2 regions of the Bacillus sp. EB106-06-01-XG163 genome follow, and region 1 is predicted to be linked to the other one. Evidence: predicted binding sites of a transcription regulator. Region 1 holds the regulator's gene; the other holds the start of a gene.
The links. Region 1 encodes NrdR, which represses ribonucleotide reductase genes. Its sites were predicted from a motif close to AACACNATATATNGTGTT; they were not measured.
Positions count from the first base shown of each region.

Region 1 (4,153 bases):
GTTTTAGAGGACAGCATTTTAAATGACAAATTTAAAGAACCGGGACAAATATAAGAAAAAAGCAGGCAGCCTGAGACGCTGATCCTGCTTTTTTTATGGAAGAAAGATCATTTTATATGCAAAAAAACCGATTGAACAACATATTGATCGGTATAAGGGTGGATTTTTATCAAGTTGTACTGGCGGATTTCTTTTAATGTGTTATACTATATATAAATAAAGGTAAATTAGAGTGGCATATTAAAAAGGGGTGACCTGAGCATGAAGGTAAAAGTAGCAATCAACGGGTTTGGAAGAATCGGAAGAATGGTGTTCAGAAAAGCAATGGAAGATGATCAAATTCAAATAACAGCCATTAATGCAAGCTATCCCCCGGAAACGCTTGCTCATTTGATAAAGTATGACACAATTCACGGCAAATACGATCAAGAAGTTGAGACCTCCGACGACAGCCTGATCGTCAACGGAAAACATATTATGCTGTTCAATCGCCGGGACCCGAGAGAGCTTCCGTGGAAAGAATGCGGAATAGACATCGTCGTAGAGGCAACGGGGAAATTTAACTCAAAAGAAAAAGCGATGAGCCATATTGAAGCAGGGGCGAAAAAAGTCATTTTAACGGCTCCGGGCAAAAATGAAGACGTTACCATTGTCATGGGAGTAAATGAAGAGCAGTTCAATCCCGATGAACATGTCATTATTTCAAATGCATCCTGCACGACAAACTGTCTTGCGCCGGTCGTCAAAGTGCTTGATCAGGAATTCGGGATTGAAAGCGGCCTGATGACGACTGTTCACGCTTACACGAATGATCAAAAAAATATCGACAATCCGCATAAAGATCTGCGGAGGGCGAGAGCGTGCGGAGAATCCATCATTCCGACTTCTACTGGCGCCGCCAAAGCGCTGTCGCTCGTGCTGCCTCATTTGAAAGGAAAACTTCACGGTCTCGCTTTGCGTGTTCCCGTTCCGAATGTGTCATTAGTGGACCTTGTCTGCGATCTGAAAACAGATGTGTCGGCCGAGCAAGTGAACGCCGCTTTCCAAAGAGCCGCAAAAACGTCGATGTACGGAATTCTTGATTATTCGGATGAGCCGCTCGTTTCTTCGGATTATAATACGAATTCACACTCTGCGATCATCGACGGTCTGACAACGATGGTGATGGAAGACCGAAAAGTAAAGGTGCTCGCCTGGTATGACAATGAATGGGGATATTCCTGCCGGGTCGTTGATCTTATCCGTCACGTCGCCGCGCGAATGAAACACCCGTCAGCTGTGTAGACTAAAGATCATGGACATTTGTTAGAAAAAAACCCTTAACGGCATATTCGCAAAAAACACACCTTGCAAAATAAACTTAAACACAGTATACTATCTTTCGTGAACTTCTTGCTCGTGACTGCTTCGGAATTACTTAAAGGGTTAGGACCTCTCCGGACTAACTTTCCCCCGTGGTAAATGGCCGGGTCAGTTCTCGGAAATTCACTTTTTTAATTCTTGTTAAGGGGGGTCCATGATTATGGAAACAATGGGGCGTCACGTCATCTCCGAGCTGTGGGGATGCGATTTTGATAAGCTCAATGACATGGATTTTATTGAAAAAACGTTTGTAAATGCTGCTTTGAAATCAGGAGCTGAAGTGCGCGAGGTCGCATTTCACAAATTTGCACCGCAAGGCGTAAGCGGAGTCGTTATTATCTCTGAGTCACATTTAACGATTCACAGTTTTCCTGAACACGGATATGCAAGCATTGATGTTTATACTTGTGGAGACCTGGATCCTAATGTGGCTGCGGATTACATTGCGGACGCATTACATGCAGATACAAGAGAAAACATTGAAATACCGCGAGGAATGGGGCCTGTACAGATTAAACAGGCACAAGCGAAAGTACTGTAATTTTCAAAACGCAAACACAAGGGAGCTAAGCTGAAAAAGCCATTACGCGCTTTGAAGCTGATGCTCCTTTTCTAATGTAAAAAAACAGCATTGCTTTTTCTTTAAGCATTTTTTTTGTAAAATAGAAAAGATAAGGCCGGTCTATCGGCTCTCCCAACAAATAGGCTCATCCTAGAAACGTTGGCGGGCATTTACCGGAAGCTTGCGAACCGCATTACAGCAACGAAACAGATGGGAGCTGATCCAATTTGAAATGTCCTTCATGCCAGCACAACGGTTCCCGCGTACTTGATTCACGGCCTGCGGACGAAGGGAAATCAATCCGCAGAAGGCGGGAATGCGAAGCCTGCCATTACCGCTTCACTACATTTGAGAAGTTTGAAGAGATGCCTCTGATCGTCGTGAAAAAAGAAGGCGTCCGGGAAGAATTCAGCCGTGAAAAAATGCTGCGCGGGTTAATTAAAGCTTGTGAAAAAAGGCCCGTTCCTTTAAAAACATTGGAAGACATGTGCTTTGACATTGAAAAAGAGCTGAGAAACCAAGGTGTATCTGAAGTCAAAAGCGAACTTGTCGGAGAAATGGTAATGGACCGTCTGGCGAAAATCGATGAGGTGTCTTATGTCCGCTTTGCCTCCGTCTACCGGCAGTTTAAGGATATAAACGTGTTTATCGATGAATTGAAAGATTTAATAAAGAAAGAACGCTGAGAGAGCTAAGAGATTGTGTCTGGCTCTTTTCTCATGAGCAAAATTGGCATTTGATAGATCGCAGAAACGGTGTAAAATGAGAGTAGAAACATATCGGAAGGTTTGAGAATCATGGCTGACTATTGGAATGACGTATTGCCTGTAGATCCTTATACGGTCAAAAGCCGTTCGCTTCTTCAGGATGTCGACAGACAGGTTTTGACACATCTGTACCAGCCGCTGATCGGTTCTTTTGCATTCTCCCTTTATATGACCTTATGGGGGGAGCTTGAGCAGAACCGCTTGTGGGGAGCGGAATCCACGCACAGGCAGCTGATGGGCATGATGCAGTCAAATTTAAAAAAGATTCATCATGAACAGGGAAAGCTTGAAGGAATCGGGCTGCTGAAAGTGTATATCCGGGAGTCCGAGCAGAAAGAGCGGATGTTTATTTATGAGCTGCTGCCCCCGCTCAGACCGAATGATTTTTTTGAAGACGGCATGCTGAATGTCTTTCTTTATAACAGAGTCGGTAAAACGAAATACCAGCAGCTGAGACAATTTTACACGCACCCTTCCGTCGGCGCGGGCGCAAGGGAAATTACCCGTCCGTTTAATCACGCTTTTGCCTCTTTTCAGCCGAGTGAATGGAAAATGACGCCTGATATGGAAGAGGCGATGAAGCTCCCCGAGGACTATGAGACGGCGTCTGTCGGACAAGCGCCTTCCTATACGGTGACGGAGGAAGTATTTGATTTTGAGCTTTTCATGGCGGGACTGTCAGAAACGATGATACCGCGTAAATCAATCACGCAGGACGTGCGGGAGAGCATTAAAAAGCTTTCATATTTATACGGAATAGATCCTATCTCCATGCAGCACGTCGTCATGACCGCAATTAATGAACAGGATACGATAACGGCCGAAGCGCTGAGGAAAGCGGCCAGCGACTGGTACCAAATTGAAAGAAGCGGTAAGCTTCCGGAACTGATTGATAAAACACAGCCTGTCACCTTGAGAGAAAACCGGACGGAAAAGGACGATTCATTGAACGGCGAACTCATCGCACAGCTTGAGACCATATCACCGAGAAAGCTTCTTCAGGACATTGCGGACGGGACCGAGCCGTCAAAAGCCGACTTGCAGATTATCGCCGATATTATGTTCGAACAAAAGCTTGAGCCCGGCGTCACCAATGTGCTGATTTATTATGTCATGCTGAAAACAGATATGAAGCTGTCCAAAAACTATATCCAAAAAATCGCCGCCCACTGGGCCAGAAAGAAAGTCAAAACGGTACGGGAAGCAATGAAGCTCGCAATAGAAGAGCACAGGCAATATCTTGATTGGGCGGACGGCAAAACAAACGGCGCGGCGCGCGGCAAAAAAACCGTCCGGGAAGAAAAGCGCCCTGATTGGATGAAAGAAGAAGAAACCGGGAAGAAACAAGAACAGCCGGCTCTTTCCGCGCAGGATCTTGAAGAACAGAAGAAAAAAATGATGGAAGAAATGAAAAAACTGAAAAAATACTCTGCCTATTGAGACAGAGAAGCGGGGTGATATT
Region 1 is NZ_JBYTDS010000003.1:124,809-128,961, forward strand. Features, by position in the region: gene AC3WTF_RS04615 (winged helix-turn-helix transcriptional regulator) at 1-54, shown strand, start outside; gene AC3WTF_RS04620 (glyceraldehyde-3-phosphate dehydrogenase) at 262-1,284, shown strand; gene speD (adenosylmethionine decarboxylase) at 1,523-1,903, shown strand; gene nrdR (transcriptional regulator NrdR) at 2,152-2,610, shown strand; gene dnaB (replicative helicase loading/DNA remodeling protein DnaB) at 2,722-4,131, shown strand.

Region 2 (4,153 bases), on a different contig from region 1:
AGCGCATGGAGAAACTGGCGGCTGAAGAAGGGGCGGAAGCGCTTCATGCCAAGCTTGCGGCAGCCGACCCGGAAGCGGCGGCAGCCATTCATCAAAACAACACGCGAAGAGTCATCCGCGCGCTCGAAATTCTGCATGTATCGGGAAAAACAATGTCAGAGCATCTCAAAAACCAAAAACGGGATCTGCTTTACAATGCGGTTCTTATCGGTCTTACAATGGACAGAGAAGTGCTGTACGGCCGGATTAACGAGCGCGTTGACCTGATGCTGGAAACCGGCCTTCTTGACGAAGTAAAGCGGCTGTATGATATGAATATCCGGGACAGCCAATCGATTCAGGCGATCGGCTATAAAGAGCTGTATGAATATCTTGATGGAAAAGTGCCGCTCCCTCAGGCTGTGGAGCAATTAAAACAAAATTCAAGGCGATATGCGAAACGCCAGCTGACCTGGTTTCGCAATAAAATGCCCGTTTCATGGACAGATATGACGCCGCCTGTTGATATTGAGCAGAAAAAAAAGGAAATTTTCGAGTGCATAGCAGGAAAACTGGAAATTTAATCGAAACAGTATTGTATTGAGAACCAAGGAGGACGAAACATGAAACCGATTAATATTCAAGATCAGTTTTTGAATCAAATCCGAAAAGACAATACGTTCGTCACGGTGTTTTTACTCAACGGCTTCCAGCTTCGCGGCCAGGTAAAAGGCTTTGACAACTTTACCGTTTTGCTCGAAACGGAGGGGAAGCAGCAACTTATTTATAAACATGCCATCTCCACGTTCGCCCCGCAAAAAAACGTCCAGCTTGAGCTTGAATAGACTTTTTGAAAAAGACCATGAACAATGGTCTTTTTCTATGCGCATCTGTATATTGCAGGCTGTATATCGGAAACATAAAAGGGGGTTCGGAAAATCGTGTTCGAAAGTGAAAATGAACTGAGAAGAATCAGGATTACGCTCGTTTGGATCGCTGTTTTTTTGCTGTTTGGAGCTTGCAGCAATCATGAGACGGTGGTGACGGATGATGACGGCGGCTCATCGGATGCCGAACCGCAGACAGAAGGCATGGTGCAGCTGGAACATAATCGTTTCGGCATCGTTGAGGACGGTTACTTAAAAATATACCGCTATGATGAAAAAACGAATAAAATCGAACTGAAAAAAGAAACGGCGCTGGATGAGCTTGAATAAATTTCACAAGCGTTCGAATTTACAAAGCAGGCCGCACAAGCTACACTAAGTACTGACATTGATCATGCAGAGGGTGAGACGATTGAAACACAAGGTGATAATCAACCATTGGGAAGAAACTTGTGAAGATGATTCCTGCTATGAATATGGAACCAGCATCATCGTTGACGGTAAAGAACTGATCAGAGAGGCTTCCATCAAAAGCGCTCTGAAAGCCGTACTGAAAGAAATCGGTGCTGATGTGGAGATTGAAGAAACCGTTGAAAGCGAAAAAAAATGTGATTCTTACAAAAAATAAGAATAAAAGTCTAGACTACTAAGCAGTTTTTTTTCATGTTATGATAGACATCGGCTTACACATGACACCTTGAGTAGGATGAGAGATGATTCTCGTTCTGCTCTCTTTTTTGGGCGTTAATCGGGCCAGAGCCAAAGTCGGCTCTTTCAAAAATATGAATTTTTTATAAATTGATCTCAATATGTTGTGTTTTTCTGAGAGGTTAGTATACTATATATAGTGTTAAGAGATTCATTATTTTTGATAGGTCGTGATATGGATGGTTCAAATCATATTTGATTCAAAGACAGGGAATGTTCAGCGTTTTGTGAATAAAACAGACTTTCAGCTGATCCGCAAGGTGGACGAAACGGACCACGTGGACACTCCGTTTGTTTTGGTCACCTACACGACAAACTTCGGCCAGGTACCGGCGTCAACACAATCATTTCTCGAAAAATACGCCCATCTCTTATTAGGAGTCGCTGCGAGCGGCAACAAAGTATGGGGCGATAACTTTGCAAAAAGCGCCGATACCATTTCAAGACAATATCAGGTGCCGATCTTGCACAAATTTGAACTCAGCGGCACATCTAAAGACGTTGAATTGTTTACTCAGGAGGTAGAAAGAGTTGTCACAAAATCAAGTGCCAAAATGGATCCAGTTAAATAACGAAATCATGATCCAACAAGATGGAAAATTTCAGTTTGATAAAGATAAAGAGGCTGTACATAGCTATTTTGTTGACTATATCAATCAAAACACAGTTTACTTTCACGATTTAAAAGAGAAGCTGGATTATTTGATTGAAAACCAATACTACGAAGAGGAATTCTTAAGCCTTTACTCTTTTGAAGACATTAAAGAAGTGTTTAAGACAGCTTACGCAAAGAAGTTTCGTTTTCCTTCCTTCATGAGTGCGTTTAAATTTTATAATGACTATGCTTTGAAAACGAATGACAAGAAAAGAATCCTCGAGCGCTATGAGGACCGAATCTCAATCGTCGCGCTGTTCTTCGCAAACGGCGACACTGAGAAAGCAAAAGAATATGTAAACCTGATGATCAACCAGGAATATCAGCCGAGTACACCGACATTTTTGAATGCCGGCAGAAAACGCCGCGGAGAACTGGTGAGCTGCTTCTTGCTCGAAGTCAATGATTCCTTAAACGATATTTCACGGGCGATCGATATTTCCATGCAGCTGTCTAAATTGGGCGGCGGGGTTTCTCTTAATCTGTCCAAGCTTCGCGCGAAAGGTGAAGCGATTAAAGATGTTGAAAACGCCACAAAAGGTGTTGTAGGCGTCATGAAGCTTCTTGATAATGCGTTCCGTTACGCTGACCAAATGGGCCAAAGACAAGGCTCAGGCGCGGCGTATTTAAATATTTTCCACCGCGATATCAATGATTTTCTTGATACGAAAAAGATTTCTGCGGATGAAGATGTGCGCGTCAAAACGCTTTCTATCGGTGTCGTCATTCCGGATAAGTTCGTTGAGCTTGCGCGTGAGGATAAAGCGGCTTATGTATTCTATCCGCATACGATTTATAAAGAATACGGCCAGCATATGGACGAAATGGACATGACGGCGATGTATGAGGAGCTTGTCGACAACCCGCGTGTCAAAAAAGAAAAAGTGAATGCGCGCAAATTGCTTGAAAAGCTTGCCGTTCTCCGTTCTGAGTCAGGTTATCCGTACATTATGTTCCAGGACAACGTAAACAAAGAGCACGCGAATAACCACGTATCAAAAGTGAAATTCTCGAACCTTTGCTCTGAGGTGCTTCAAGCGTCACAAGTTTCGGCTTACACAGATTATGATGAAGAAGACGAAATCGGCTTGGACATTTCCTGCAACCTTGGTTCATTAAATATTTTGAATGTCATGAAACATAAATCGATTGAGCGCACGGTGAAACTCGCGACGGATTCCCTGACTCATGTATCTGAGACGACGGATATCCGCAACGCGCCGGCAGTCAGACGCGCGAACAAAGCGATGAAGTCGATCGGTTTAGGCGCCATGAACCTCCACGGCTACCTTGCCCAAAACGGCATCGCTTATGAAAGCCCGGAAGCAAGAGATTTCGCGAATACGTTCTTTATGATGGTGAACTTTTATTCCATCCAGCGTTCAGCTGAGCTTGCGAAAGAAAAAGGCGAAACGTTTGAGCATTATGAAGGCTCCACTTATGCAACGGGAGAATATTTCAATAAATACATCGAAAAAGAGTTCTCACCGGCATACGAAAAAATCGCTGCGCTCTTTGAAGGCATGCACATTCCGACAATCGAAGACTGGAAAGAGCTGAAGGCGTTTGTCGCTGAACACGGCATGTATCACAGCTACAGACTGTGCATCGCGCCGACAGGCTCCATTTCCTACGTCCAATCCAGCACGGCGTCCGTTATGCCGATCATGGAACGGATCGAAGAAAGAACATACGGAAATTCAAAAACGTATTACCCGATGCCGGGATTAGCGTCTAATAACTGGTTCTTCTACAAAGAAGCTTATGATATGGACATGTTCAAAGTGGTGGATATGATCGCGACAATCCAGCAGCATATCGATCAGGGAATCAGCTTTACCCTGTTTTTGAAAGATACGATGACAACTCGTGATCTGAACCGTATTGATCTGTATGCCCACCATAGAGGCATCAAAACCATTTA
Region 2 is NZ_JBYTDS010000001.1:147,204-151,356, reverse strand. Features, by position in the region: gene miaA (tRNA (adenosine(37)-N6)-dimethylallyltransferase MiaA) at 1-563, shown strand, start outside; gene hfq (RNA chaperone Hfq) at 603-824, shown strand; gene AC3WTF_RS00610 (YmzC family protein) at 921-1,196, shown strand; gene AC3WTF_RS00605 (hypothetical protein) at 1,279-1,494, shown strand; gene nrdI (class Ib ribonucleoside-diphosphate reductase assembly flavoprotein NrdI) at 1,754-2,146, shown strand; gene nrdE (class 1b ribonucleoside-diphosphate reductase subunit alpha) at 2,106-4,153, shown strand, end outside.
Region 2: the regulator NrdR is predicted to act here: its motif matches at 1,701-1,718, upstream of nrdI (class Ib ribonucleoside-diphosphate reductase assembly flavoprotein NrdI).